DNA from 3 places in the Azonexus sp. MM2026_4 genome. Region 2 is predicted to be linked to each of the others. Evidence: predicted binding sites of a transcription regulator. Region 2 holds the regulator's gene; each other region holds the start of a gene.

Region 1 (10,059 bases), 1.5 Mb from region 2:
GGGCGGGGAAATCCCCGCCCTTTCTGCTTCCGCTGGCGATCAGCAGGAGTAGTACAGATCGAACTCGACCGGGTGCGTGGTCATGCGGATCTTGTTCACTTCTTCCATCTTCAGGGCGATGTAGGCATCGATCCAGTCGTTGGAGAAAACGCCACCGCGGGTCAGGAACTCGCGATCCTTGTCCAGGCTGTCCAGCGCTTCTTCGAGCGAGGCGCAGACGGTCGGGATCTTGGCATCTTCTTCCGGCGGCAGGTCGTACAGGTTCTTGTCGGCCGGATCTCCCGGGTGGATCTTGTTCTGGATGCCGTCGAGGCCGGCCATCAGCAGCGCGGCGAAGCACAGGTACGGGTTGGCGATCGGATCCGGGAAGCGGGTCTCGATACGACGGGCCTTGGTCGAAGCGACGAACGGGATGCGGATCGAAGCGGAACGGTTCTTGGCCGAGTAGGCCAGCTTGACCGGAGCTTCGTAGTGCGGGACCAGACGCTTGTAGGAGTTGGTGCCCGGGTTGGTGATCGCGTTCAGCGCCTTGGCGTGCTTGATGATGCCGCCGATGTAGTAGAGGGCGGTTTCCGACAGGCCAGCGTACTGGTCACCGGCGAACAGGTTCTTGCCGTCCTTCCAGATCGACTGGTGAACGTGCATGCCCGAGCCGTTGTCGCCGACGATCGGCTTCGGCATGAAGGTGGCGGTCTTGCCGTACTGGTGGGCAACGTTGTGCACCACGTACTTCAGGATCTGGGTCCAGTCGGCGCGCTTGACCAGGGTCGAGAACACGGTGCCGATTTCGCACTGGCCGGCGTTGGCCACTTCGTGGTGATGCACTTCGACCGGCACACCCAGCGATTCGAGGGTGAGAACCATGGCCGAACGGATGTCGTGCAGGCTGTCGACCGGGGGAACCGGGAAGTAGCCGCCCTTGACGCCCGGACGGTGGCCGGTGGCGCCGTTGCCGTCGTTCTTCTCGCCGGAATTCCAGGCCGCTTCGGCGGAGTGGATCTTCAGGTTGCAGCCGGACATGTCGACCGACCATTCGACGCCGTCGAAGATGAAGAATTCGGGTTCCGGACCGAAGTAGGCGGTATCGCCGATGCCGGAGGACTTCAGGTAGGCTTCGGCGCGCTTGGCGATCGAGCGCGGGTCGCGGTCGTAGCCACGGCCGTCGGCCGGATCAACGACGTCGCAGCTGAGGACGACGGTGGTTTCGTCGAAGAAGGGATCGATGTAGGCAGTTGCCGGATCCGGCATCAGCAGCATGTCGGAAGCCTGGATGCCCTTCCAGCCGGCGATCGAGGAACCATCGAAGGCATGGCCGTTTTCGAACTTGTCTTCATCAAAAGCGGAGACCGGCACGGTAACGTGCTGTTCTTTGCCACGGGTGTCGGTGAAGCGGAAATCGACGAACTTGGCGTCATTTTCCTTGATCAGATTGATCACGTCTTGCGGGGTTGCCATACGCGTTAGTCTCCTAAGAAAACAGGATGCCGGCCGGGCCGGCAACATTCAAAATCCAGCGCCTGAGAGGTAGCAGAAAGCATGCCAAGGGTCCCGAGCGAAGTTTTTCATTGTGCCACAAGGGACTGCGATCAAGCACCAGCAATCTTGCGCACCATTATAGTGCACACAAAAGAACGCAGCACCATTACGGTGCCGACGAGTAGTTCAAGCGCAGCGCATGAACCACCGGCAAATCCCGCAAACGACCAGCCAGGCCGGCCTCGATATCAGCGAGGGAGGAACAATCCGCCAACGAACCGTAAGCGAAATAAAGATCGACTTCGAGTTGCCCGCCGACATAGTGCAGGACAATCCTGGCCGGCGCCGGCAAATCAGTCAGCAGGGGCGCGAGCTGCGGCAACAGGGCTTCGCGATCAGGCAGGCCAAGCGCTGAACGATCGGGCTCGACATCGTCGTCCGGATCGACGTGTACGAGAACATCGAGCACTTCCGGGTGCGCCCGGAGCACCGCCGCCCGTGCCGACTCGGCGATATGGTGACCTTCCGAGACGCTGATCCGGGGATCGACCTGGACATGGGCGTCGACCAGCACCTGATGCGCCATGCGCCGGGTGCGCAGGGCATGCAGATCGAGCACGCCGGGTGTCGTGCGCAGGGTGTTGCGGATCGCCGTGACACGGGTCTCGTCGAGCCCGGTGTCGATCAGCTCCTCGATCGCCTCCCAGGCCAGCTTGCCGCCCATGCGCAGGATCATGAAACCCATCAGCGCCGCCGCCAGCAAATCGAGGAAGCCCCAGCCGAGCAGCGCACCGCCGATGCCGACCACGACCACCAGCGCCGACGCCGCATCAGCCCGGGTATGCAGGGCGTTCGCGGTCAACAACTGGGAACGCAGTTTTTCGGCAACCCGGATCAGGTAGCGATACAGGACTTCCTTGGCGACAACGGTGAGGACGGCAATCCAGAAAGCCAGCATGGCGATCGCCGGCTGGCTGGCGTGCTCGCCGAGGCGCATACCCGAATCCCACAGGATACCGGCGCCGATCAGCACCAGCGACACCCCGAGCGCCAACGTCGCCGCCGTTTCGACGCGACCATGCCCGTAGGGATGAGCGCGGTCGGCCGGCAGCACGCTCTGCCGGCTCGCCCAGATGACGAGAAAGTCGGACAGCAGGTCGGAAAAGGAGTGCAGGCCGTGTGCGACCAGCGACTGCGAATGCGCCAGCCAACCGACGATCAACTGGACAACGGTCAACGCCAGGTTGACCAGCACGCTGACCCAGGTCGCCCTTTGCGCCTCGCCGGCACGCGCTGCGGCACTGCCCGGCGGCCCGGAATCCACTTTTCCCATCGGGTCTGTCCTATATACTGTAGGGCCAAGATTCTAGCAGCGATCCACCATGGGCAAACTCAGCGACATTCTCGACATCGCACATTCCCGGGCCGAAGGGCTGGAACGCCCCTACCAGGGTGAATTGTTGCCGACCGAGGCCCACGAACTCCTGCTGCATGCCCCGGGCGCCCGCCTGGTGGACGTGCGGACCCGCGCCGAATGGGATTGGGTCGGACGCATTCCCGGTGCCATCGAGATCGAATGGAACCAGTACCCGGGCGGCACCCGCAACCCGCATTTCCTTGCCGAACTGCGCCGCCAGGTCGATCCGGAAGCGCTGCTCATCTTCATCTGCCGCAGTGGCGTCCGCTCGATCGGTGCCGCCGCGGCCGCCAGCGACGCCGGCTACACCAACTGCTACAACGTGCTCGAAGGCTTCGAGGGCGACAAGGACGCCAACGGCCATCGCAATGCCGTTGGTGGCTGGCGGCGCGCCGGCCTGCCCTGGCATCAGGGATAATTCGTCCTTTCGCGCGGCCGTCCGCGCCATTTCCGGAATCAGCATGCACACTGCGACCCTTTCCTTCGCTCCCTTCAACGACCTCGCCGACGACGCCTGCCAGGAGCGCATTCGCGCCGCCCGCGCCAGGCTCGGCAAGCGGGCCGTGATCCTCTGCCACCATTACCAGCGGGCCGACATCTATCAGCACGCCGACCTCACCGGCGATTCGCTGAAGCTATCCAAACTCGCCGCGCAGACCGATTCGGAATACGTGATCTTCTGCGGCGTCCACTTCATGGCCGAAGTCGCCGACATCATGACCGCCCCCAACCAGATCGCCATCCTGCCCGACCTCGCCGCCGGCTGCTCGATGGCCGACATGGCCAACCTGGCCAAGGTCGAACGCTGCTGGCGCGAACTGGGCGAAGTGCTCGACGTCGAAAAGGAAGTCACGCCGGTCACCTACATCAACTCGGCGGCCGACTTGAAGGCCTTCTGCGGCGAACACGGCGGCATCGTCTGCACCTCGTCGAACGCCGGCACCATCGCCAAATGGGCCTTCGCCCAGCGCCCCAAGGTGCTGTTCTTCCCCGACCAGCACCTCGGCCGGTGGACCGGCCACAACATGGGCTTCCCGATGGACGAGATGGTGGTCTGGGACCCCGACCTGGAAATGGGCGGCCTCACCCCCGAACAGATCCGCAAGGCGCGCATCCTGCTGTGGAAGGGCCACTGCTCGGTGCACCAGATGTTCCAGAAATCGCACATCGACGCCTTCCGCGCCAAGTACCCGGAAGGGAAAGTGATCGCTCACCCCGAGTGCAATTTCGAGGTCTGCGCGGCTTCCGACTACGTCGGCTCGACCGAGCACATCGTCAAGACCATCAAGGAAGCGCCGGCCGGCACGCGCTGGCTGGTCGGCACCGAACTCAACCTGGTCGACCGCCTGGCGAAGGAAGTGCTGCCGCAGGACAAGATCGTCCAGTTCATGGCGACCACCATCTGCATGTGTTCGACGATGCAGCGCATCGACCCGCAGCACCTCGCCTGGACGCTGGAAAACCTGGCCGACGGCAAGGTCGTCAATCCGATCCGGGTGCCCGAGCACGAGGCCAGGCTGGCCCGTCTGGCGCTCGACCGCATGCTCGCCATTTCCTGACCGGACGCCCATGCCGCAGGCCCTGCACGTCGTCACCTACAACATCCACAAGGGGTTTTCGCAGTTCAACCGGCGGATGATGGTGCACGAACTGCGCGAGCGCCTGCGTCACCTCAACCCCGACCTGGTCTTCCTGCAGGAAGTGCAGGGCCTGCACCTCGGCCATGCCGAGCGCCACGCCGACTGGCCGGACTCGCCGCAGCACGAATTCCTCGCCGAAGACATCTGGCAGGCGGCCTACGGCCGCAACATGATCTACGACCGCGGCCACCACGGCAACGCGATCCTCTCGCGCTTCCCGATCATCGACATCCACAACCAGGACGTCACTCACCTGCAGTTCGAGAAACGCGGCCTGCTGCATTGCCGGATCGAACTGCCCGGCGGCCCGCCAGCCCACTGCGTCTGCGTCCATCTTTCGCTGTTCGGCCATTCGCGCCGCCGCCAGATGGACGCCCTGGCCGATTACCTGGATCGTCTCGACGATCCCGCCGCGCCGCTGATCGTTGCCGGCGATTTCAACGACTGGCGCAGTCGCGCCTGCCAGCAACTGGCCGGCCGCCTCAACCTGCAGGAAGTTTTCTCGCAGGAAGTCGGCGGCCGTCCGGTGCGCAGCTTTCCCGCCGCCATGCCGATGTTCCGGCTCGACCGCATCTACGTGCGCGGCTTTGCCGTCCGCGAAACCAGCGTGCACCACGGCCCGCCGTGGTCGGCAATTTCCGACCACGCCGCGCTGTCGGCGCGACTGACGAGGCATGAGTCCTGACTTCCTGCCCGGCAACCGCCTGACGCTGCTCAACTCCGGGCGCGACTACTTTCCCGCGCTGCTCGCGGCGATCGCCGGCGCGCAGCGGGAAATCTATCTGGAGAGCTATATCTTCGCCGCCGACCCGATCGGCCACGAAGTCGCCTCGGCGCTGTGCGAAGCGGCGCGTCGAGGCGTCGTCGTCAATCTGCTGGTCGACGGTTTCGGCGCCCGCAATTTCGCCGACGACTTCCGGCCGCAACTGGCCGCCGCCGGCGTCCGCGCCTTGTTCTACCGACCGGAGATCCGCCGCTTCCACATGCAGCGCCATCGCCTGCGCCGTCTGCACCGCAAGCTGGCGGTGATCGACGGCATGATCGCCTTCGTCGGCGGCATCAACATCGTCGACGACGACAACGCGCCGGTCGAGATGCGGCCGCGTTACGACTACGCGGTGCGCGTCGAAGGCCCGCTGCTGGCGCCGATCCATCACGCCGTCCGGCGCATGTGGGAAATCGTCACCTGGGTCAACTTCCGCCGCCGCTTCCGCCTGGCACCGCTGCTCCAGCCCTGCTGCACGGCAGCGGGCCGGCAGACCGCCGCCTTCCTGATCCGCGACAACATCCGCCACCGCAACGACATCCTCAACGCCTACATCGACGCGATCGAGGCCGCGCAGGACGAAATCCTCATCGCCAACGCCTATTTCCTGCCCGGCTTCCGTTTCGGTCGCGCCCTCTACGCCGCCGCCCGACGCGGCGTACACATCACCATCCTGCTCCAGGGCAAGACCGACCATCCTCTGATGCGCTACGCCACCCAGGCTCTCTACGCCAGCGCACTGGCCACCGGCATCCGCATCTTCGAATACGAAAAGAGCTTCCTCCACGCCAAGGTTGCGGTCATCGACCGCCACTGGGCGACCGTTGGCTCGTCCAACATCGACCCCTTCAGCCTGCTGCTCGCCAAGGAGGCCAATATCGTCGCCCACGACCGCGCTTTCGCCGAAGAGCTCCACGCCAGCCTGCATGAAGCGATCGGCGATGGCAGCCGCGAACTACGCGCGCAGGACGTCGCTGGCCAGCCCTGGCACTCGCGCTTCCTGCGCTGGCTCAGTTACGGCCTGGTGCGCCTGCTGGTTGGCTTCGCCGGCTACGGCGACCGCCACTGGCGAACCAGCGAACAGGTCAGCCAACAGTCGCCGGAACGCTGATCGCCGGCCCCCGGGGAATCGCGGCAAAGCACCAGTTGGCGAGCGCCCAGGCCCAGACCTCATCCACCTTTGCCGCCGCCAGTTCGGCCGGCGCCGGCTGACCGAGGAAACGCAGCGCCCGCACCAGTTCGGATGCCGCCTGCCCCGCCGCCAGCGCCGGCGCCAAGGTCTGTTTGGACCATTTCTCGCCGGCCGGATTGGTCGCCACCGGCAGATGGGCGTAACCCGGCCGAGGATAACCCAGGCATTGCTGCAGCCATAGTTGCCGCGGCGTCGAGGCGAGCAGGTCGGCGCCGCGCACGATGTCGGTGATGCCCTGGCTGGCATCGTTGACGACCACCGCCAATTGGTAGGCATGAATGCCGTCGGCGCGGCGCAAGACGAAATCGCCGACCTCGTCCGCCAGGTGCTGCTCGACCACACCTTGCAAGCGGTCCGCAAAAGCGAGCACCGCGTCATCCACCCGCAAGCGCCAGGCACGCGCCCCGCCGCCGGAACGTAGCCCATTGCGGCAGGTACCGGGATAGAGGAGACCGCCATCGACCGCCGTCCGGCTCGCGGCCGCGGCGATCTCGCTACGCGAGCAGGCACAGGGATAGACCAGCCCCCGCCCGCGCAGCACGTCCAGTGCCGCCTCGTAAGCGGACAAGCGGCTGCTCTGGTAGAGCACCGGACCGTCCCAGGCGAACCCGCAGGCGTCCAGCGTGCGCAGGATCGCATCGGCGGCGCCGTGCACATTGCGCGGGGTATCGACATCCTCGATGCGCAGCAGCCATTCGCCGCCCCGGCAGCGGGCTTCCAGGCAACTCGCCAGCGCGGCGATCAGCGAACCGAAGTGCAGCGGACCGCTCGGCGACGGCGCGAAACGCCCGCGATACCGCCCGGCGGGCGGCGCGGCAGCACTCATGAACATGGCAGTTGAATTTTGTTACACACGCGCCGGAAACTTGCCCCATACTTAGCACTCTCAGGCAGCGAGTGCTAAAATAGTTCTGTCAGATTACGGAGGATTCTACGCTATGACCCATGCCCTGGCGCTTCCCGTACCCTCGGCCGTCGGCAACATCGATGCCTACATCCAGGTGGCGAACCGCTACCCGATGCTGTCCGAAGCGGAGGAAATCCGGCTGGCCGAGCGCTTCCATAACGATGGCGATGTCGATGCCGCCCGCCAGCTCGTGCTCTCGCATCTGCGTCTGGTCATCTCGATCGCCCGCGGCTACCTTGGCTACGGACTGCCCCATGCCGACCTGATCCAGGAAGGCAACATCGGCCTGATGAAGGCGGTCAAGCGCTTCGACCCGGGCCGCGGTGTCCGTCTGGTTTCGTTCGCGATGCACTGGATCAAGGCCGAGATTCACGAATACATCCTGAAGAACTGGCGACTGGTCAAGGTGGCAACGACCAAGGCCCAGCGCAAGCTGTTCTTCAACCTGCGCAGCATGAAGGCCGATTACGAAGGCGTCGACACCCTTTCCGGCCAGCAGGCAGAGGAAGTCGCCCAGCGCCTCGGCGTCAAGCGCGACGAAGTGGTCGAAATGGAAACCCGCCTCAGCGGTCGCGACCTGGCACTCGAAGGCAACCCGGACGATGGCGATGACTGCTTCGCGCCGATCGACTACCTGGCCGACAGCCGCTACGAACCGACCCGGATGCTCGAGAACAAGGCCCAAGCCCGTCTGCAGGACGAAGGCCTGCACCAGGCGCTGGCCGCCCTCGACCCGCGCAGCCGGCGCATCGTCGAAGCCCGCTGGCTGGCAGATGGCGAAACTGCGACGCTGCACGACCTGGCCGCCGAGTTCGAGGTCTCCGCCGAACGCATCCGGCAGATCGAAGCCAAGGCCTTGCAGAAAATGCGCGGACTGCTGGTAGCGGCCTGACTGCCCCTCCGACGCTGCCGCACCAGAGGCCCATCCCCAACCCGGGATGGGCCTTTTGCATCGGCCGACGACAATCTGCCGCCTCGCCGCCGCAGCCTCATCTAATACCAATGGCGTAGCACCATCGTACGATATCGACATAGTTGACATCGGAATATGATCCCGGCGTACTCATATTCAATGGAGCAATGCCATGTCTGCCGTCATCGCCAGGATTTCCGCCGTTTCCGGTGAAGTTGTCGCCCGTGCCGCCAATGGTGGCGTCCGCCGCCTGAAGAGCGGCGATGCCATTTTCGAAGGCGAAACGATCATCGCCGGCCATGACGGACAGGCCATGCTCAAACTGGCCGACGGCCGCAACGTCTCGGTCGGCCCCGGCGAGTCGGTCAGCGTCGACGCCGAAGTCGCCGCCGTTCATTCCCAGCCCGATGCCGGCAACAGCGCCGTGTTCACCAAGCCGGCCGCGCTCGGCAAGCTGGCCAAACTGGTCAAGTCGGGCGGCAATCTGGACGACGTGATTGATGAGGAAGGCGGAACCGCCGCCGGCAATGCCGGCGATTCCAGCGAGGGCCACTCCTTCGTCGAATTCCAGCGCATCAGCGAAGCCGTCGGCGACGGCAACAGCTACCGCATCGACGCCAACGCGCTCAACTCGCCCGATCTCGAACGCGAACAGCCCGGCATCTTCGACACCACGCCGCCGCCGGTCACCGCCGAACTCGACGCCGGCTCCGACACCGGCATCATTGGCGACGCCATCACCAACGACAACACGCCGACCATCACCGGCACCAGCGAACCCAACGCCACGCTGACCGTCACCTTCCCGGAGACCGGCGAAGTCCTGACCACCGTCGCTGCCGCCGACGGCACCTGGAGCGTGACGCCGACCCAGCCGCTGACCGACGGTCCGCACAAGATCGTCGTCGTTGCCAGCGACGAGGCCGGCAACGAAACGACGACCAACGTCGACCTCACCGTGGACGCGACGCCGATCCCGGCCCCGACCGTCGACATCGTCGAAGACGCCAACAACGACGGCTTCATCAATCGCGCCGAAGCCAGCGGTGAAGCCGACATCCGCGTTTCCTTCGACACCACCAAGGTGGCGGTCGGCGATACCGTCCGCGTCAGCGACGGCATCACCGCCAAGGAAATCGTCGTCAGCGCCGCCGACCTGAGCAACGGTTACGTCAGCACCAGCTTCCCGCTGCCGGCCGACGGCACCCTGCTCAATATCAGCGCCCAGATTTTCGACATCGCCGGCAACCAGTCTCCGGCCGCTACCGACTTGGCCAAGGTCGACCTCAGCGCCCTGCTCGACGTCCAGATCAAGGTCACCGAAGACAGCAACCAGGACGGCACCATCACCGCCGCCGAACTCAACGGCAGCGTCGGCGTCGACATCGTCCTGCCCGTGGACGCGGTGGCCGGCGACCTGGTCACCATCACCGCCACCGGCAACGCCACCCAGACCATCACCCTGAACCAGGCGCAGATCGACGCTCACAAGGTGACCGTCGAACTGACGCCGCCCTCGGTCAAGGGCAGCACGCTGGAAGTGACCGCTCAGGTCACCGATGCCGCCGGCAACAAGTCGGCGATCGCCAGCAAGTCCGTGCTGATCGACGCCGAAGCCCCCAAGCTCAGCGCCCAGCTCGACCCGGCGTCCGACAGCGGCACCAAGGGCGACAACATCACCAGCGACAACACCCCGACCATCAGCGGCGTTACCGACCCGGGCGCCACGGTCACCGTCACCGTGCCGA
Region 2 (10,059 bases):
CCGAAAGCACGCTGTTCCACTTGGCAAAGCCGGTCAGTGCACCGAAGGAAGCATCGACACGCTGCAGCAAACGCTCGACATCATCGGCAAAAGCCTGCGCCCCCTGCTGCCGGGCGGAAGCCAGCCATTGCCGGTAACCGGCCTCCCCTTCGCCGCCGAACAACTCTTCGAGCTGACGCTGCAGCAAACGGGATTTCATGGCCGTCAGCGCAAACCGAGCACGTCCTGCATGTCGAACAGGCCGTTTTTCCGGCCGGCGATGAAGCGTGCCGCGCGCAGGCTGCCCTGCGCGTAAGGAACCCGGCTGCTCGCCTTGTGCGAGATTTCGACACGCTCGCCGAGCGCGCAGAACATCACCGTGTGATCGCCGACGATATCGCCACCGCGCACCGTCGCGAAACCGATGGTCGACGGATCGCGCTCGCCGGTCACGCCTTCACGGCCGTAAACCGCGCACTCCGCCAGATCGCGCCCGAGCGCCGAGGCAACCACTTCGCCCATGCGCAAGGCCGTTCCGGACGGGGCATCGATCTTCATCCGGTGATGCGCCTCGACGATCTCGATGTCGTAACCCTCGTTGAGAATGCGCGCCGCGGTATCGAGCAGTTTGAACACCAGGTTGACGCCAACCGACATGTTGGCGGCGAAAACCACCGGCACGTCGTTCGCGGCAGCCGCAATCGCCGCCTTGCCGGCAGCATCGAAACCGGTGGTACCGATGACCATGCCGACGCCGGCCTGGCGACAGAGCTCGAGATGCGCCAGCGTACCTTCCGGGCGCGTGAAATCGATCAGACAATCGACCTGCGCCAGCCCGGCTGCGATATCGTCGCTGATCACGACGTCGCTCGCCATGCCGACCAGCGCCCCGGCGTTGCTGCCGATCGCCGGACTGCCCGGAACATCGAAAGCCGCACCGAGGACAGACCCGGCATCCTTGAGCACCGCCTCGATCAACATGCGGCCCATGCGACCGCCGGCACCGACGATGCCGATTCTTGCCTTGTTCATGGTTCTAGAATCCGATCTTCTTGATCATGCGCCGGAAAAACCCCGGCTCTTCAACCGGCGGCGCCTCTTCGGCAACGGCCTCCGGGGAAATCGTCCCCAGATCGACCACCCGCATCCGTTCCACCGGCGCCGTCAATTCGGCCACCGTCGCCACCTCGACATCGCCGCTCACCCGCTCCAGGCGGCCGTCGGCGCCAAAGAACACGGAGAATTTACGCGCCTGCACGGCGCCCGTACTGCCTTCGCGAAACCGGTAAACGTAGTCCCAGCGCTGCTGATGGAAGATATCGGTGATCAGCGGGCTGCCGAGGATGAAGCGAACCTGCTCGCGGGTCTGCCCGGGTTTGAGCTGGGCGACCATGTCCTGGGTCAGCACATTGCCCTGCTGGACATCGATCTTGTATTCGTTGATGAAACTCGGCTTGTAGGAACACGCCGCAGGCAGCGTGCAGGCCAAGGCAAGAAGCAGGGTACGGTAACGGCGCATGCGGGCTTCCGGAAATTTCGTAACGGCTGTGAAGCGGTATATCATACCCGAAATCCTTCTTGCCCAGCCCCGTGTAACACCAGGAACCCAACACGATGAGTGACCCGCAGAGCCTCAAAAGCATCGGCCTGAAAGCCACTTTCCCGCGCCTCAAGATCCTGGAGCTGTTCGAAAAGGGCACGATGCGGCACATGACGGCGGAAGATGTCTATCGCATGCTCATCGCGGAAAACATGGACATCGGTCTGGCGACGGTTTACCGGGTGCTGACCCAGTTCGAGCAGGCCGGCCTGCTCGAGCGCCATTTCTTCGAAGCCGGCAAGGCGGTCTTCGAAATCAACCACGGCAAGCACCACGACCACCTGGTCTGTGTCGAATGCGGCCGGGTCGAAGAGTTCTACGATCCCGAAATCGAACGCCGGCAGAAGCTGATTGCCGAAGAGCGCGGTTTCAAGATCCAGGACCACGCGCTTTACATCTACGGCGTCTGCAGCCATCACCAGGCCAATCCCGGGCAGCAAGCGGACGAGTCCGAGGCCAGCGAATAAGCCGCGTCAGCGCGGCTGCTCGGCGCCAACCCGCAGCATTTCGCGGGCATGCTCCAGGGTGATCCCGGTCAGTTCGACACCGCCCAGCATGCGGGCGATCTCGCCCACCCGCCCTTCGCCGTCGAGCGGCTGAATTGCCGACCGGGTGACGCCATCGCGCGTCGTCTTGCTGACCTGCCACTGCCAGTCGGCCTGCGCGGCGACCTGGGCAAGGTGGGTAACGCACAGCACCTGGCGCTCTGCGCCCAGTTCGCGCAGCAAACGGCCGACGATCTCGGCAACACCACCGCCGATGCCGACATCGACCTCGTCGAAGATCAGCGTCGGCACGCTGGCCGAACGCGAAGTCAACACCTGGATGGCCAGGCTGATGCGCGACAGTTCGCCGCCGGAAGCCACCTTGGCCAGCGGTTTGGCCTCGTTGCCGGCGAGACCGCCAATGCGGAATTCGACCTGTTCGAGACCGTAGATTGCCGGGTTTTCCAGCGCCGGCAGGGCAATTTCGAAACGCCCGGAGGACAGCGCCAGGCGGCGCATGATCTCGCTCACCCGTTCGCCCATGTCGGCGGCCACCGCCTGCCGTCCAGCCGACAAACGCTGCGCCAGCGTCCGGTAAGCGGCTTGCGCCGTCTCCGCCGCCGCGCGTAGCGCGTTGACGTCGGCAGCGGCGGCCAGTGCGGCCAGACGCTGCTGCCAGCCGCCAAGCAGTGCCGGCAATTCCGGCGGCGCCACGCGGTGCCGGCGGGCCTGGGCGAGAATCGCCTCGATCCGCCGCTCGGTCTCCGCCAGGCGCCCGGGATCGAGATCGACCCGGTCGGCGTAGCGGCGCAACGTTGATACCGCGTCGGCCAGTTCGGCCTGCATCGAGGCCAACACGCCGGCGACGTCGGCCAGCGCCGGATCGAAGGCGGCCAGGTCGGCGAGCCGCGTCGCCACCTGGTCGATCTGCCGCTCGCAGGCGGCATCGTCGTCGGCCAGCACGGCGAGCGCGAACTGGGCGCCTTCGATCAGGCTGGCGGCATGGGCCAGGCGGCGATGCTCGCCTTCGAGCGTCTCCCATTCGTCGGCGGTGAAGGCCAGCGCCGCCAGTTCGCCAACCTGCCATTCGAGCTGTTCGCGTTCGCGCTGCAGCGCCTGTACGCCATCATTCGCCGCCTGCCAGGCCTGTTCGGCATCGCGCCAGGTTTTCCAGGCGGCAGCGACCTCGCGCCCCAGGTCGAGCAGGCCGCCGTGACTGTCGAGCAACTGACGCTGGGCATCGGCCCGCAACAAGGACTGATGGGCGTGCTGTCCGTGGATGTCGACCAGCCATTCGCCGACTTCGCGCAACTGCTGGACGGTGGCCGGCGAGCCGTTGATCCAGGCGCGCGAGCGGCCATTGGCATCGACCACGCGGCGCAGCAGCAGGTCCTCGCTGGCATCGAGGCCGTTCTCGTCGAGCCAGGCAGTCACCGCCGGCAGGCCGGCGATGTCGAAGGTGGCGGCGATTTCCGCCTTGTCGCAGCCGGCACGGACGACGCCGGCATCGCCGCGCTCGCCGAGCGCCAGCGCCAGGGCATCGATCAGGATGGATTTGCCGGCGCCGGTTTCGCCGGTCAGCGCGCCGAAACCGGCGGCGAACTCCAGCTCCAGCCGGTCGACGATGACGAAGTCGCGCAGGGTCAGGTGGCGCAGCATCAGGTCCCCTTCGGCCGCTCGCTCCACTGCAGCTTCTGGCGCAGCATCGCGAAATAGCTGTAGCCGGGCGGGTGCAGGAAGCAGATGGTGTGCTCCGAGCGGTACAGGCGGACGCTGTCGCCGGGCTGCAGGTCGAGGGTCAATTGGCCGTCGAAGTGCACGCGCGGCTCGTCGGCGCGGACGATGCGCAGTTCGATGTCGGCACTGTCGTTGACGATCACCGGCCGGTTGGTCAGCGCGTGCGGGCACAGCGGCACCAGTGCGATGCCGGTCAGCGTCGGATGCAGGATGGGACCGCCGGCGGACAGCGAATAGGCGGTCGAGCCGGTCGGCGTGGACACGATCAAGCCGTCGGAACGCAGGTTGTAGATGAATTCGCCGTCGATGAACAACTCGAACTCGATCATCCGGCCGATCGCCCCCTTGTCGACGACGACGTCGTTGAGCGCCACGTTGCTCGCCAGCTCCTTGCCGTCGCGTACCACCTCGGCCGCCAGCAGCATGCGGTTCTCGCGCGTGAAGCGGCCGTCGAGCAGATCGTCCATGCAACTGAGCATGTCGTCGCGGGCGATGTCGGTCATGAAGCCGAGACGCCCCTGGTTGACGCCGACCAGCGGTACGCAGTAGCGGGCCAGCCGGCGCGCCGCGTTGAGCATGGTGCCGTCGCCGCCGAGGACGATGGCGGCGTCGGCGTGGGCGCCGATGTCGTTGAAGCCGCAGGTGACCCAGCGCGCCAGATCGACCCGCTTGCCGATGTGCTCGGCGGTCTCGCGCTCGACGAAGACCGAGACGCCGCGCTCGTGCAGGTACTCGGCCAGGCGGCGCAGCGACTCGGCGATTTCCGGGCTGTGATATTTGCCGACCAGGGCGATCGTGCGGGGATGACGGAGGCGGTTCATGGGAGCGAATTCTTGCATAAAAAACGCCTTGCCGTGCCGCCGCCGCTTTTCGGTAGAATCGACGGCATGCTTGATGATCGCTCGCGCACCCTGCTCAAGACCCTGGTCGAACACTACATTGCCGACGGGCAACCGGTCGGCTCGCGCGCCTTGTCGAAATTCTCCGGACTCGAACTGTCGCCGGCCACCATCCGCAACGTCATGGCCGACCTCGAGGAAGCCGGTTTCGTCGCCAGCCCGCACACCTCGGCCGGCCGCATCCCGACCGCCCGCGGCTACCGCCTGTTCGTCGACAACCTGCTCACCGTGCAGCCGCTCGAAGCGCACCAGCGCGGCGCGATCGAAGACGCGCTGCACGGGTTGCCGTCGAAGCAGATCATCGCCAACGCCTCGCAACTGCTCTCCAGCCTGACTCATTTCGCCGGCGTCGTCATCGCCCCCCGGCGCACCGCCAACCGCATCCGGCAGATCGAGTTCCTCAGCCTGTCGGACAAGCGCATCCTGCTCATCATCGTCACCGCCGACGGCGACGTGCAGAACCGCATCCTCAATTGCGACCGCGCCTACTCGCCGAGCGAACTGACCAGCGCCGCCAATTACCTGAACCAGAATTTCACCGGGCTCGACTTCGAGCAGATCCGCCAGCGCCTCGCCGGCGAGATCCAGCAACTGCGCGACGACATCAAGCCGCTGATGGCGCTGGCCCTGGAGGCCGGCGACGCCGCGCTGAGCGAAAGCGCCCAGCCCTATGTGATCAGCGGCGAAAGAAATCTGCTCGATGTCGAGGAACTGTCGTCGAACATGAAGCGCCTGCGCGAATTGTTCGACCTCTTCGAGCAGCGCTCCAGCCTGATCCGCCTGCTCGACGTTTCCAGCCGCGCCGAAGGCGTCAAGATCTTCATCGGCGGCGAATCCGGCATCGCCACCCTCGACGAATGCAGCGTCATCGCCGCCCCCTATACCGTGGACGGCCAGGTGGTCGGCTCGCTCGGCGTCATCGGCCCGACCCGGATGGCCTACGAACGCGTCATCCCGATCGTCGACATCACCGCCCGCCTGCTCTCCTCGGCACTCTCCCACAAGAACGACAACTGACGCCCCGATGCCAAAATTCCAGCCCGAACCGCCGTACCGCCACGGCAGCCCGCGCGGCACCGCCGTCGTCCTGGTCAATCTGGGCACCCCTGACGCCGCGACGGCGCCGGCGCTGCGCCGCTACCTCGGGCAGTTCCTCGCCGACCCGCGCGTCGTCGAGATTCCGCGCCTCGTCTGGTGGCCCATCCTCAACGGCATCATCCTCAACACGCGGCCGAAAAAATCCGCCGCCAAATACGCCAGCGTCTGGACCCGCGACGGTTCGCCGCTGCGGGTGTACACCGAACGCCAGGCCAAGCTGCTGCAGGGGCAACTGGGCGAACGCGGCCACCGCGTCAGCGTCGCCTGGGCGATGCGTTACGGGCAGCCCTCCGTCGGCAGCGTGCTCGACCGCCTGAAGGCCGCCGGCCACGAGCGCATCCTGATCGTCCCGATGTACCCGCAATACGCCGCCAGCACCACCGCCACCGTCGTCGACGAGGCCGCCCGCTGGCTGCTGCAGACCCGCAACCAGCCGGAAATGCGCTTCCTGCGCCACTACCACGACGACGCCGGCTATCTGGCGGCGCTCGAAGCCTCGGTGCGCAAGCACTGGCAGCAGGTCGGCCGGCCCGCCGCCGGCGACCGCCTGCTGATCAGCTTCCACGGCCTGCCCAAACGCTCGCTGGATCTCGGCGACCCCTACTTCTGCGAATGCCACAAGACCGGCCGTCTGCTCGCCGAACATCTCGGCCTCGCTGCCGAGCAATACCTGATCACCTTCCAGTCGCGTTTCGGCAAGGCCGAATGGCTGCAGCCGTACACGGCGCCGACCCTGGAAGCCTGGGGCAAGGCCGGCGTGCGCCGGGTCGACGTGATCTGCCCGGGCTTCTCCGCCGACTGCCTGGAGACGCTGGAAGAAATCGCCCAGGAAGGCCGCGCCGACTTCCTCAAGGCCGGCGGCAAGGAATACCACTACATCCCGGCGCTCAACGACGCGCCGGACTGGATCGCCGCCCTCGCCGACATCACCGAGAACCACCTCGCCGGCTGGAACACGCGCGGCGAACCGGATGCCGCCAGCCTCGCCACGGAAGCCAGCGAAGCCCGGCGCTTCGGCGCGCCCTCTTGAAATCGCGGGCGGCGCCCGCATATCAGAGATTACTGATAAAACGGAGCCCGTCATGAGCGAATCCCTGCACCTCGTCTGCCCGCATTGCGCGGCGGTGAACCGTCTGCCTGCCGCCAGGCTTGCCGCCGGTCCGAACTGCGGCCAGTGCAAGCAGCCCCTGTTCACCGGCGAGCCGCTGGAAGTCGATGGCGCCAGTTTCGAGCGCCACCTGCAACGCAGCGAACTGCCGCTGGTCGTCGATTTCTGGGCGCCCTGGTGCGGCCCCTGCCGGATGATGGCGCCGAATTTCCACCAGGCGGCAATCGACCTCGAACCGGCCGCCCGCTTCCTCAAGGTGAACACCGAGGAAGAGCAGGGCCTCGCTGGCCGTTTCAACATCCGCAGCATCCCGACCCTGGCCGTCTTCCGCAACGGCCGCGAGATCGCCCGGCAAAGCGGCGCGCTCGACCTCGCCTCGCTCAAGCGTTGGCTGCAACCCCACCTGATGGCGCTTTAGTTTTCTCCGGCGGCCGCCGTTAACAACAAGGTAACCAGACACCGGAGGCCGCCATGAAAATCGCCAGCAGCGAACTGCAATTCACCGCCTCGCATAGCAGCGCGCAATCGCGCGAAGTTCAGGAATCGCTGAAGATGTGGAGCGGCCCGCAACGACCGGATTTCGAAAACCGTGGCCGCGGCAACGCCGGCGGCGAGCGCGTCGTCCTCTCCGATGCCGGCAAGGCGGCAGCGGCAGCCGACAGCGCCGCACCGGTTGACGAAAGCCTGGACGAGGATCCGAAGACCCTGCTGATCCGCCTGATGCTGGAAATGATGACCGGCAGGTCGGTACGCACGATCAGCGCCGGCGAACTGGCCGGCAAACCCGCGCAGACCCCGGTGCAAGCCCCGCCGGCGGCGGCTGCCAACGGCGGCCGACCGGCCAATGCCGGCTTCGGCATCGAGTACGACTACCGCGAATCGTACAGCGAGAGCGAAAGCACCAGCTTCGCCGCCAACGGCGTGGTGAAGACCGCCGACGGCCAGGAAATCCGCTTCAACCTGCAGTTGCAGATGTCGCGCAGCTACCAGGAAGAGACTTCGGTCAGCCTGCGCCTTGGCGATGCGGCAAAGCCGGTCGATCCGCTGGTCCTCAACTTCGCCGGCAACGCTGCCGATCTGCTCGACCAGCGTTTCAGCTTCGACCTCGACGCCGACGCCGACGGCAGCAACGAACAGATTGCCCAACTCGCCAGCGGCAGCGCCTACCTCAGCTTCGACCGCAATCAGGACGGCCGGATCAACGACGGCAGCGAACTGTTCGGCCCCGCAAGCGGCGACGGCTTCGCCGAACTGGCGGCGCTCGACGACGACGGCAACGGCTGGATCGACGAGAACGATGCCGCGTTCACCGAACTCAGCCTGTGGCAACCCGGCGCCGAAGGCGACGGCGAACTGCAATCGCTGAGCGAAGCCGGGGTCGGCGCCATCGCGCTGGCCCAGGTTGCCACCCCGTTCGAACTCAATGACAGCAGCAACCAGTCGCTCGGCAGAATTCGCAATTCAGGAATATTTTTGCAAGAGAATGGCGGCGCTGGCACAATTCAGCAAATCGACCTCAGCGTCTGAAAAGCTTTCCATAGCACCACCAAAGGCCCGCACATGCTCCGTTTTGCCGACTTGAAGATCTGGGTCCGACTGACTGCCGCCATCTGGCTTGTCCTTGCCGTGATCTGGGCTGGCGCAATCGTCTGGACGACCAACGTCAATCGCGATACCGCGATCAAGCAAGCCAAGGAATTCTCGCAAAGCATCCACGAAATGACGATGGCCGGGCTGACCGGCATGATGATCACCGGCACGGTCGGCCAGCGCGAAGTCTTTCTCGACCAGATCAAGCAGTTGTCGGTGATCCGCGACCTGCATGTCGCCCGCAGCGACGCCGTGGTCAAGCTCTACGGCCCGGACACCAAGAGCACGCGCGACCTCGATGCGCTCGAACAGCAGGTGATGAAGGAAGGCAAACCCTATGTCTCGGTGGAAAACGAGAACGGCAGTTCCTTCCTGCGCGTGATCAACCCGACCAACGCCTCGAAGAATTATCTCGGCAAGGATTGCGTCGTCTGCCACCAGGTTCCCGAAGGCACGGTGCTCGGTCTGGTCAGCATGAAGGTGTCGCTCGACTCGGTCGAATCCGATGTCGCCAGCTTCCGCCTGAAGATCGCTGGCGCCGCGATCGGCGCGCTGGGTGCGCTGCTGCTGATCATCTACTTCCTGACCAACCACTTCGTCACCAAGCCGCTCGAGCAACTGCGCCACGGGCTGAGCGACATCGCCCGCGGCGAAGGCGACCTGACCCGTCGCCTGCCGGTCAACGGCAATGACGAAGTCGGCCAGTCGTCGCATGTCTTCAACCAGATGATGGACAATTTCCAGCAACTGGTCAGCCAGGTCCGCGATTCCGCCAGCCAGGTCTCCCGGCGCGTCGCCGCCCTCACCGAAAACGCCGACCGGGTGGCGCAAAGCTCACGCCAGCAGAACGAAAAATCGAACGACGCCGCATCGGCAGTCGAGCAGCTGGTGTCGAGCATCTCCGAAATCGCCCGCAGCGCCGAACACGTCCAGCAGCAGTCGCAGGAAAGCCTGGCCCGCGCCAACGAAGGCAACCGCAACCTGCAGACCCTGCTCGGCGAAATGAACGTCGTCGAACGGGCGGTCAAGGAAATGGCCGACTCGGTGAACAACTTCGTGCGCAATACCGAATCGATCACGCTGATGACGCGCGAGGTCAAGGACATCGCCGAACAGACCAACCTGCTCGCCCTCAACGCCGCCATCGAGGCCGCGCGCGCCGGCGAACAGGGGCGCGGCTTCGCCGTCGTCGCCGACGAAGTGCGCAAGCTGGCCGAAAAATCCTCACACTCGGCGAGCGAGATCGACCGCATCACCGCCAGCCTGAGCGCCCAATCGGTGGCGGTCCGGCGCAGCATCGAGGAAGGCATGCACCACCTGGAAACCAGTCAGGCGGCAGTCAACTCGGTGTCCAGCGTATTGCAGGCCGCCAACGGCTCGGTTGCCGAAGTCGGCCACGGTCTCGACACCATCGCTCAGGCCACCGACCAGCAGCGGCGCGTTTCCGGCGATGTCGAATCGAGCATCGAAGCGATCGCCGGCATGGCCCGCGACAACACCGGCACCGTCGAACAGACCGCCGGCGCCGCCCACGACCTGCGCCGCCTGGCCGAAGGCCTGGCC
Region 3 (10,059 bases), 520 kb from region 2:
CGCTTGCGCGGCAGGGCATCCGCTGTCGGGCGGCAGGGGCCGCGTGGCCTGGGCGATTGGCCCGGGTCGCTGCCAGCCCCGGTTGTCCGCAGCGGCCGCCTCCCCGCGGAAGCCAGGCGAAGCGCCCGCTGGACCGGCGTGAGCCGGCAAGTTTGAGCAGTGATTGTTGACGACGATGTTTGAAGACGAAGAGGGAGTAGAAAAATGTTGAAGCGTTTCATCGTGAAAAAGAACGAACGGGCCGCCCTGCTGCGCAACGGCGATTTCCAGCGCATCCTGAATCCGGGCCGCCACTATTTCTTCGACCCGCTCAACGAGTTGTCGCTGACCGTGTGGCACACCGATACGCCGATGCTCGATAGCGAACTCGTCGATTACCTGCGCCAGAACGAGCCCGCCGAGGCGGAGCGCCATTTCGTCTGCATGGAATTGAGCGAGGACGAGGTCGGGTTGCGCTATGAAAACGAGGTTCTGGTCGAAGTGCTGCCGCCGGCGGCGCGCCGTTTCTTCTGGCGCGGTCTGCTCGCGCAGCGGCTGGAAAAGCTCGACCTGCGCGCCGGTGCCGCCTTGCCGGCGGAGATGGTGAAACGCCTGCTGCAGCCGTCCTTGCGCGGTCGCCCGGTATTGGGGTTGAACGGCGTTTTCGTCGTCCAGGTGCCGGCGGCGCATGTCGGCCTGCTGCGTATCGATGGCGTGCAACAACCCTTGCTGGCGCCGGGCGTGACCGCCTACTGGCGCTTCAACCGCGATCTGCAACTGGAACTGGTCGATATGCGCTGGCAGACCATGGAAGTGACCGGCCAGGAAATCCTCACCCGCGACAAGGTGGGGCTGCGCCTCAACCTCGCCGCCACCTGGCGTTTTGACGACGTGAGCACGGCCTTCGCCAAGCTCGCCAAGCCGGCCGAACACCTCTACCGCGAGCTGCAATTCGGCCTGCGGGCGGCGGTCGGCACGCGCAACCTCGACGAACTGCTGGAAAACAAGCAGTTGATCGACGAGGTGGTGAGCGGCCATGTCGCCAGAAAACTGGCCGGTTTCGGCCTCGAAATCGGCGGCGTCGGCGTCAAGGACATCGTGCTGCCGGGCGAGATGAAGACCATCCTGGCGCAGGTCGTCGAAGCGGGTAAAGCCGCCGAAGCCAACGTGATCCGTCGGCGCGAGGAAACGGCGGCGACCCGTTCGCTACTCAACACCGCCAGGGTTATGGAAGACAACCCGGTCGCCCTGCGCCTGAAGGAACTGGAAACGCTGGAACGGGTCGCCGAACGGATCGACCGCATCTCGGTCTTCGGTGGCCTCGATCAGGTGCTGAACGGGCTGGTGACGCTGGCGAAGTAGGCGTCTAGCTGGAACGGCCTGTAGCAAGGAGAAAAGAGCATGGAAGGCTACAAAAGCGGGAAACAGCGGCGCGCCGAGATCAAGGCGGCGCGGCGGGGGCATCGCCTGGCCGCGCGAGTGGTCAACCGGATTGTTGTGCCACCGCCTGGCCCTGTCGTGCCGGTGGATTTCAGCAAGCTGAAAGCCAATAACAGCTATGGCCTGAGCGCCTTTGCCCAGCGTGGTTACTACGTCGATAGGCCCTTCAACTGCTGCGATTGCGCTGCGGCCTGCGTGTGGACCGCCGAACAGCAACGCTGGTGGTACGAAACCGTGGGCGGCTCGCAAGACGCCATCGCCAAACGCTGCCGTCCCTGCCGCCAGCGCGAGCGGCAACGCAAGGAACTGGCCCGGCAGGTAGCGCAAGCCGGTTGGTTGAAGAAGCAGGCGCGCCTGGCCGGCGCGGCCCAATAACAAATGCAAGACGAATGAAATCCGGCTCGCTACCATCGCGACCGGGAGCAAAGGAAAAGAAGATGAGCTATCAAGTACAAGACGTGGCCGAAGGCAAGCCGATCAAGCTGTGGACCGAAGGCGTGCCGGTCGAGGACGATGCCCGCAAGCAGCTGATGAACACCGCGAAGATGCCCTTCATCTTCCGCCACCTGGCGGTGATGCCGGACGTGCATCTGGGTAAGGGTTCGACCATCGGCAGCGTGATCCCGACGCAGGGCGCGATCATCCCGGCGGCGGTCGGCGTCGATATCGGCTGCGGCATGATGGCGGCGCGCACCACGCTGAGCGCCGCCGATCTGCCGGACAACCTGCACGGCCTGCGTTCGGCGATCGAGGCGGCAGTCCCGCACGGGCGCACGCCGCCGCGCCAGAGCCGCCGCGACAAGGGCGCCTGGGAAAACCCGCCGGAAGCTGTCGATGCCATGTGGGCCTCGTTGCTGCCGGGGTTCGCGCGCATCACCGAAAAGTACCCGCGCCTGAAGAACACCAACAACCACAAGCACCTGGGAACGCTGGGCACCGGCAACCACTTCATCGAAGTCTGTCTCGACGAGGCCGATCACGTGTGGTTCATGCTGCACTCCGGTTCGCGCGGGGTGGGCAACGCCATCGGCAACCTGTTCATCGAACTGGCCCAGGCCGACATGCGTCAGCACATCGCCAACCTGCCGGACAAGGATCTCGCCTACTTCGAAGAAGGTTCCGAGCACTTTGCCGACTACGTCGAAGCCGTGGGTTGGGCGCAGGATTACGCGCGCCGTAACCGCGACGTGATGATGGCGAACGTGGTTGCCGCCGCGCGTCAGGTGATCGCCAAGCCGTTCTCGGCCGACGTCGAAGCGGTGAACTGTCATCACAACTACGTGCAGCGCGAAACCCACTTCGGAAGCGAGGTGCTGGTGACGCGTAAAGGTGCCGTGTCGGCGAAAAAGGGCGAACTCGGGATCATTCCGGGGTCCATGGGCGCCCGCAGCTACATCGTGCGCGGCCTCGGTAACGAGGAAGCCTTCAGCTCCTGCAGCCACGGCGCCGGCCGTACGATGAGCCGCAACGAAGCCAAGCGCCGCTTCACCGTGGACGACCAGATCAAGGCCACCGCCCACGTCGAATGCCGCAAGGACAGCGAGGTGATCGATGAAATTCCGATGGCCTACAAGGACATCGACGCCGTGATGCACGCCCAGCGCGAGCTGGTGGAAGTGGTGCATACGCTGCGCCAAGTGGTTTGTGTGAAGGGATAGGAAATGTCCGAATTGATGGCACCCGGCAAGGTGCTCAGCGCCCACCCCATAGCCCCGGAAGTTCGCCAACGGGTCATGCAGGCGCTCGCCGACATCGAGGCCGAACACGATGTCACGGTGCTCTACGCCTGCGAATCCGGTAGCCGGGGCTGGGGCTTTGCGTCGCCGGACAGCGATTACGACGTGCGTTTCCTCTACGTCCATCGTCTGCCCTGGTATCTCTCTGTCGAGCCGCAGCGCGACGTGATCGAATTGCCGATCAGCGACGAGCTGGATGTCGGCGGCTGGGAGTTGCGCAAGGCGCTGCGCCTGTTGCGGCGGGCCAATCCGGTGCTGCTCGAATGGCTCGATTCGCCGGTGGTTTATCGGGAAGACACGGCCTTGACCGCAGGCATCCGCGAGCTGGCGACACAGTGGTTTTCGCCGCTGCGCGGGCGCTATCACTACCTGTCCATGGCGCACCGCAACTTTCGCGGCTACCTGCAGGGCGACAGCGTGCGCCTGAAAAAGTACCTCTACGTGCTGCGTCCGCTGCTGGCGGCGCAGTGGATCGAGCGCGGCCTCGGTCAGCCGCCGATGCGCTTTGCCGATCTCGCCGAGCGCATGGTGACGGACGCGGCGCTGCTCGATGAAATCAATGCGCTATTGGCAATCAAGATGCGCGCCGGCGAGGCCGAATACAGCCCGCGCTGGCCGCACATCCACGCCTTCATCGAAAGCGAGCTGGCGCGAACCGTGGTCGATGCGAATTACAAGAAACCGGAAGGCGAAGCTGACGAACTTGATGCCTTTCTGAAGCGGACGGTGTTGGCGGTATCTGCTGCTGAAATGCGGAGGTAGCCCCATGAAACGACAATGCCACGGGTTGGCCGACAAAAGCGTTCGCTCGCTGGTCGGCATGGCCTTGCAGGATAGAGAAGAGGATGACGTTTACTGGGAATGCGTCGGAAAACTGCAGCTATATCGCTGCGAAGATCAGGTCGTTTGGATTCGACGCAATTTCAAGAGCCGGAATTGGCGCAAGCGGGTTCTGGCGGTGAATGTCATTTGCCAGTTGGGGCGCCCGCTTAAGGACGGGGTGCCGTGGGAGCCGCTGCAGTTGGAACTGGCTCGGGAAGTTCTTGGGCGGGCATTGCGGGATCAGCATTGGCGGGTGGTTGAGGCTGGGCTTTTCGGTTTGGGGCACCGCGAATTTCCGGAATATTTGCCTGAGATGTTGGTGTATGTCGGTGACCCTAATGAGGAAATACGCTATGCCTTGGCTTTTTCCTTGGGAATGTATCCCCAGCAGGAGGCGACCGAGGGGCTTCTCGAGTTGATGAGGGATACGTCGAGCCTCGTTCGGGACTGGGCGACTTTCGGTTTGGGGAGCCAGAGCGATCAGGATAGCCCGGCAATTCGGGATGGCCTGCTAGTAGCGGCTCATGACAGCGAACCGGAAGTGCGCGGCGAGGCGATGGTTGGCTTGGCCAGAAGAGGCGATGAGCGTGGCAAGACGTTAGTACTGGAGGCGCTTGGCGACGAGTTCCATGGCACTTGGGCCATTGATGCAGCCGGTCACTATGCCGATCCGCAATTCCTGCCCGTATTGGAGCACCTTCGGCAGAACCCGGAGATTGCCGATGCAGCCTATTTTTCAAGCGTGCTTGCCGATGCGATTCAGGCTTGTTCTGAATCGTCCAACGGTACATAACAACGACAATGAAGCAGAACAACATGGAATGGATAGAACTCGACGGTTCACGCGGTGAGGGCGGGGGTCAGATTTTGCGGACGGCCTTGAGCCTGTCGATGATTACCGGCATCCCTTTTGCCATCGAGCGCATTCGCGCCGGGCGCAAGAAGCCGGGCTTGCTGCGTCAGCATCTGACGGCCGTGCAGGCGGCGGCCGCGGTGTGCGGGGCGCAGGTGGAAGGGGCGACGGCGGGCTCGTCGCAACTGCGCTTCCACCCGGGGCCGATCCGGGGTGGGGATTACGCCTTCGCCATCGGCTCCGCCGGTAGCTGCACCCTGGTGCTGCAGACGGTGTTGCCGGCGCTGTGGTTCGCCGACGGACCGAGCACGCTGCGGGTCAGCGGCGGTACCCACAACCCGGCGGCGCCGCCGGCCGATTTCCTCATTCACTGCTGGCAGCCGCTGCTGCAGCGCATGGGCGTGACGCTGGAGGTCCAGTTGCTGCGCCACGGTTTCTACCCGGCGGGCGGCGGCGAGGTGCTGGCGTCCACGGCGCCGGTCACGGCCTGGCAGCCCTTGCAACTGGAGGCGCGTGGCGAGTTGCGGCGCACCCGTGCCATCGGTGTGGTTTCCGGTGTGCCGGTTGATGTCGCCAAGCGCGAGATGCAGCGGGCCGCAAGTTCATTGGGGCCGTTGGACGAGGAGTTGCGGGTGCTGCCGAGTAATGAGGGGCCGGGCAATGTTCTGATGGTGGCGCTGGAGTATCCGGAACTGACCGAGCTGTTTTCCGCCTGCGGCGAACGCGGGCTTGCGGGCGAGGCCGTCGCCGACCGCGTCGCCCGCGAAGCCCGTCTGTATCGGGACAGTGGTGCGGCGCTCGGCGAGCATCTGGCGGACCAGTTGCTTCTGCCGATTGCTCTGGCGGGGCAGGGGCGTTTCACCACGACTGTGGCTTCCTCGCATCTTCGGAGCAATTGCGAGGTTATCGAGACCTTCCTTTCCACGAACTTCCTGATCGAGGAAATCGGGAATCACGTGCGGGTCAGTCTGCCGCGTTAGCTTGTCCGCCGGGCCGCTCCCATCGCCGTCGCTGATCGTCAGCGGCACGTTCCCCGTGCGCGATCAGCGTTGCCTGGACGACCGGGGGCGCGGCAAACCTGCTCCCGTCGTCTGCGGTGAACACGCCGGCGGCGATAGAAATTTCAAATATAGTTTGCCGTGGGAATCAATGACGCGTATTGTGCACCGCAGCGATTTCTAGTTGTGTTGTTATTTTGTTGGTCTAGTACCCGCAGTTCTGCGGCGCCATTCCCCCACTGTCACCTCGCCCCCTTGATCTCGCCCCAACCAGGGGCTTTGCGCCCCGTTAATTTTCGGAGATTCAAGATATGGCAACAGGTAGCGTCAAGTGGTTTAACGATTCCAAGGGTTTTGGCTTCATTACGCCGGAAGGCGGCGGCGAAGATCTCTTCGCGCATTTCTCGGCAATTCAATCGAACGGTTTCAAGACCTTGGCTGAAGGCCAGCGGGTGAGTTTCGACATCACCAACGGCCCCAAGGGTAAGCAAGCCAGCAACATTCAGATCGCCTGATCCTTCAGACGCTCTCTCAGGCAGCCGCTCGACGCGGTTGCCCGCCCCCTTCGTGCCGGAAGATATTGCCGGCCAGGGGCGCCCGGATCGGCGACCGCCGATTCCCGGGCAAACCTTGAAAAGATCAAATGAATTTAGAAAAACAACGCGCGGAAGCCGAACGGCTTTGCGCCGAATCGGGTATTTCCGTCCTGCCGTATGGGAATGCCTGGTGGCTGCTGGGCCGGGGTGTCAATCACGTGGTGGGCGAACTGGCAGGACTTTCCCAAACCGATCTGCAGCGCTATCAGCCGACCCGGCGCTGACGCCGAAGTCTCGCCAGTCCTGCCTCCGGATCGGTCGGTTCACCGGCTGTCCGGCTTTCCAGGCGACGGCCCCGGCGCCGTCTTTTCCCGAAATCCAAGGAGCACGCCATGAGCAACGCCATTCAGCGAACCGAACTCAAGACTTTTTACTACACGCCCGTTCATTGCCCCTTCTGCGGCACCCGGGTCATGGGTGCCGATCCGCAGGACGAGACGCGCATTACCGCCTGTCTCCATACGTTGTTCATCGCGCATGACACGGCTTTCGAGTATCGCGCCGAACGCTTCGACCGGAACCTCAATCTCCACGGCTTGAGCGAAAGGGAAGTTGAAGAGCGATGGCTCGGGGAGGAGGGGGGCGTCGATGGCCTCACCAACCAGGTGACCCTGGCTGATGCGATCAAGGTCGCCGCCTACGCGCCGGCACCGTCGGCCTACGGTTCCTACTACGGGTTCGCGCCGGTCGAATGAGCCGTGCCTGACCGGCGCCGCCGCTCGTCTGCTGCGGCAAGATCGGCTGGCGTCGGCAGGAAGCGGGGTCTTTCCGGGCGGGGGCTCAGCGCTTGAGCGCTGGGCTCCTTTGTCTTTCCGGTGAGCGATCAGCGACAACAAAAAATCTGTCGGACTCTTGAAATGCCGGCAGTGCGTCCCTATTATTAGCACTCGCCAGCGAGGAGTGCTAACAGCGGCACGCGCCGGTCCCGGGTCCGCAATTGTTGCGTCCGGCCAATTTCCCGTTCCAAGAACAATATTTCAGGAGTGATATCTATGAACATCCGTCCCCTGCATGACCGCGTGATCGTCAAGCGCGTCGAAGCCGAGCGCACCACCGCTTCCGGTATCGTCATCCCCGATTCCGCCGGCGAGAAGCCGGATCAGGGCGAAGTGCTGGCTGTCGGTCCGGGCAAGCGCGACGACGCCGGCAAGTACCTCGTTCCCGACGTCAAGGTCGGCGACCGCGTGCTGTTCGGCAAGTACGCCGGCCAGGCGGTCAAGGTCGATGGTCAGGAAGTCCTGGTCATGCGCGAAGAAGACATCATGGGCGTGCTGCAGAAGTAATCCTGCGCTCGACTCTCTCTACAGAACAATTTTCAGGAGCTAGATAAATGGCAGCCAAAGAAGTCAAATTCGGTGATTCCGCCCGCGCCCGCATGGTCGATGGCATCAACATCCTGGCCGACGCGGTCAAGGTGACGCTCGGTCCGAAGGGCCGCAATGTGGTTCTGGAACGTTCCTTCGGCGGCCCGACGGTCACCAAGGACGGCGTTTCCGTGGCCAAGGAAATCGAACTGAAGGACAAGTTCGCCAACATGGGCGCCCAGATGGTCAAGGAAGTCGCTTCCAAGACCTCCGACATCGCCGGTGACGGCACCACCACCGCCACCGTGCTGGCCCAGGCGATCGTCCGCGAAGGCATGAAGTACGTTGCCGCCGGCATGAATCCGATGGATCTGAAGCGCGGCATCGACAAGGCCGTCGCCGCCACCATCGAAGAACTGAAGCAGATCTCCAAGCCGTGCACGACGACCAAGGAAATCGCCCAGGTCGGTTCGATCTCCGCCAACTCCGACGCCGACATCGGCGAAATCATCGCCAACGCGATGGAAAAGGTCGGCAAGGAAGGCGTCATCACCGTTGAAGACGGCAAGTCCCTGGCCAACGAACTCGACGTCGTCGAAGGCATGCAGTTCGACCGCGGCTACCTGTCGCCGTACTTCATCAACAACCAGGACAAGCAGATCGCCCTGCTCGACAACCCGTTCGTCCTGCTCTTCGACAAGAAGATCTCCAACATCCGCGACCTGCTGCCGGTGCTGGAACAAGTTGCCAAGGCTTCCCGCCCGCTGCTGATCATCGCCGAAGACGTCGATGGCGAAGCGCTGGCCACCCTGGTGGTGAACAACATCCGCGGCATCCTGAAGACCGTCGCCGTCAAGGCTCCGGGCTTCGGCGACCGGCGCAAGGCCATGCTCGAAGACATCGCCATCCTGACCGGCGGTACCGTCATCTCCGAAGAGACCGGTCTGTCCCTGGAAAAGGCCACCCTGAAGGATCTGGGTCAAGCCAAGCGCGTTGAAATCGCCAAGGAAAACACCACCCTGATCGACGGTGCCGGCGATGCTGCTTCGATCGAAGCCCGCGTCAAGCAGATCCGCGTGCAGATCGAGGAAGCCACTTCCGATTACGACCGCGAAAAGCTGCAGGAACGTGTTGCCAAGCTGGCCGGCGGCGTTGCCGTGATCAAGGTCGGTGCCGCCACCGAAGTCGAAATGAAGGAAAAGAAGGCCCGTGTCGAAGATGCGCTGCACGCCACCCGTGCCGCCGTTGAAGAAGGCATCGTTCCCGGCGGCGGCGTCGCGCTGCTGCGTGCCCGTGCCGCGGTCAAGACCCTGAAGGGTGAAAACCACGACCAGGACGCCGGCATCAAGCTGATCCTCAAGGCGATCGAAGCCCCGTTGCGCGAAATCGTCGCCAACGCCGGCGACGAGCCGTCCGTGGTGGTCGACAAGGTCGTTCGCGGCAAGGGTAACTACGGTTACAACGCCGCTTCCGGCGAGTACGGCGACATGGTCGAAATGGGCGTCCTCGACCCGACCAAGGTGACCCGCACCGCGCTGCAGAACGCCGCCTCCGTGGCCGGCCTGATGCTCACCACCGAGTGCATGGTTGCCGAACTGGCCGAAGACAAGCCGGCCGGCGGCATGCCCGACATGGGTGGCATGGGCGGCATGGGCGGTATGGGCATGGGCATGTAATACATGTCCGCCTGAGCGTCGCTCAAGGAAGTACAGAACACCCGGCTGCGGCCGGGTGTTTTTTTTGCCGCTTTCCGCGGCTGTGAGCCATCCCGCTGAAGCGTTTCGGTGGCTTGCAAGGCCTCGCTGCGGGCCGCCATCGGCGTTTTCTGGCGGCCACGGGTGGGGCGCCGGAGGCGGCTCGACGGCCGCTTTTGCGGCGTCGCAACAAAACCCGTAATGCGCTATTCTTGCGCCCTTCGCTTTAGCAGGCCGGGGGGTCGGGGAGGTTTCGATGCAAAAGCATGCCGCGAGTTGTGCGCTGGTTCGGGAGAACCCGCGTTTCCGGTCGCTGCTCAGGCGACGCAATCGTTATGCCTTTTCTCTGGCGGGTTTGATCATGCTCGCCTACTTCGCCTTCATCCTGGGCGTCGCCTTTCAGCCGGACTGGATCGCCCGGCCGCTGGCACGCGGCATGACGGCCAACGTCGGCATCCTCTTCGGCCTCGGCGTGATCGCCCTGACCGTGCTGGTGACCGTGCTCTACGTGCGCCGGGCCAATCGGGAGTTCGACCCGGAGGCGCTGGAAATCCGGCGCCAGGCGTTGAAATGACGCCGGGCCTCCGCTTCCTGGTGCTGGCCGTGGCCAGCCTCGTGCTGGCCGGCGCTGCCGTTG

What was found. Region 2 encodes HrcA, which represses chaperone genes, less so after heat shock. Its sites were predicted from a motif close to TNTTAGCACTCNNNGNCNNNGAGTGCTAANA; they were not measured.
Region 1: the regulator HrcA is predicted to act here: its motif matches at 7,367-7,397, upstream of rpoH (RNA polymerase sigma factor RpoH).
Region 3: the regulator HrcA is predicted to act here: its motif matches at 7,303-7,333, upstream of AC0KWY_RS16775 (co-chaperone GroES).

The regions. Positions count from the first base shown of each region.
Region 1 is NZ_CM148380.1:2,567,927-2,577,985, forward strand. Features, by position in the region: gene glnA (type I glutamate--ammonia ligase) at 40-1,455, opposite strand; gene AC0KWY_RS12110 (cation diffusion facilitator family transporter) at 1,643-2,809, opposite strand; gene AC0KWY_RS12115 (rhodanese-like domain-containing protein) at 2,859-3,311, shown strand; gene nadA (quinolinate synthase NadA) at 3,355-4,452, shown strand; gene AC0KWY_RS12125 (endonuclease/exonuclease/phosphatase family protein) at 4,463-5,218, shown strand; gene clsB (cardiolipin synthase ClsB) at 5,208-6,410, shown strand; gene gluQRS (tRNA glutamyl-Q(34) synthetase GluQRS) at 6,385-7,317, opposite strand; gene rpoH (RNA polymerase sigma factor RpoH) at 7,430-8,290, shown strand; gene AC0KWY_RS12145 (retention module-containing protein) at 8,484-10,059, shown strand, end outside.
Region 2 is NZ_CM148380.1:4,066,996-4,077,054, reverse strand. Features, by position in the region: gene AC0KWY_RS19275 (response regulator) at 1-199, opposite strand, end outside; gene dapB (4-hydroxy-tetrahydrodipicolinate reductase) at 205-1,011, opposite strand; gene AC0KWY_RS19265 (outer membrane protein assembly factor BamE) at 1,016-1,498, opposite strand; gene fur (ferric iron uptake transcriptional regulator) at 1,594-2,046, shown strand; gene recN (DNA repair protein RecN) at 2,053-3,723, opposite strand; gene AC0KWY_RS19250 (NAD kinase) at 3,723-4,640, opposite strand; gene hrcA (heat-inducible transcriptional repressor HrcA) at 4,689-5,717, shown strand; gene hemH (ferrochelatase) at 5,725-6,828, shown strand; gene trxC (thioredoxin TrxC) at 6,881-7,324, shown strand; gene AC0KWY_RS19230 (VCBS repeat-containing protein) at 7,378-8,433, shown strand; gene AC0KWY_RS19225 (methyl-accepting chemotaxis protein) at 8,467-10,059, shown strand, end outside.
Region 3 is NZ_CM148380.1:3,548,312-3,558,370, forward strand. Features, by position in the region: gene AC0KWY_RS16730 (slipin family protein) at 205-1,341, shown strand; gene AC0KWY_RS16735 (zinc-ribbon domain containing protein) at 1,381-1,794, shown strand; gene AC0KWY_RS16740 (RtcB family protein) at 1,857-3,077, shown strand; gene AC0KWY_RS16745 (nucleotidyltransferase domain-containing protein) at 3,081-3,917, shown strand; gene AC0KWY_RS16750 (HEAT repeat domain-containing protein) at 3,922-4,770, shown strand; gene rtcA (RNA 3'-terminal phosphate cyclase) at 4,794-5,810, shown strand; gene AC0KWY_RS16760 (cold-shock protein) at 6,140-6,343, shown strand; gene AC0KWY_RS16765 (hypothetical protein) at 6,472-6,648, shown strand; gene AC0KWY_RS16770 (hypothetical protein) at 6,757-7,119, shown strand; gene AC0KWY_RS16775 (co-chaperone GroES) at 7,417-7,707, shown strand; gene groL (chaperonin GroEL) at 7,755-9,404, shown strand; gene AC0KWY_RS16785 (DUF485 domain-containing protein) at 9,679-9,996, shown strand; gene actP (cation/acetate symporter ActP) at 9,993-10,059, shown strand, end outside.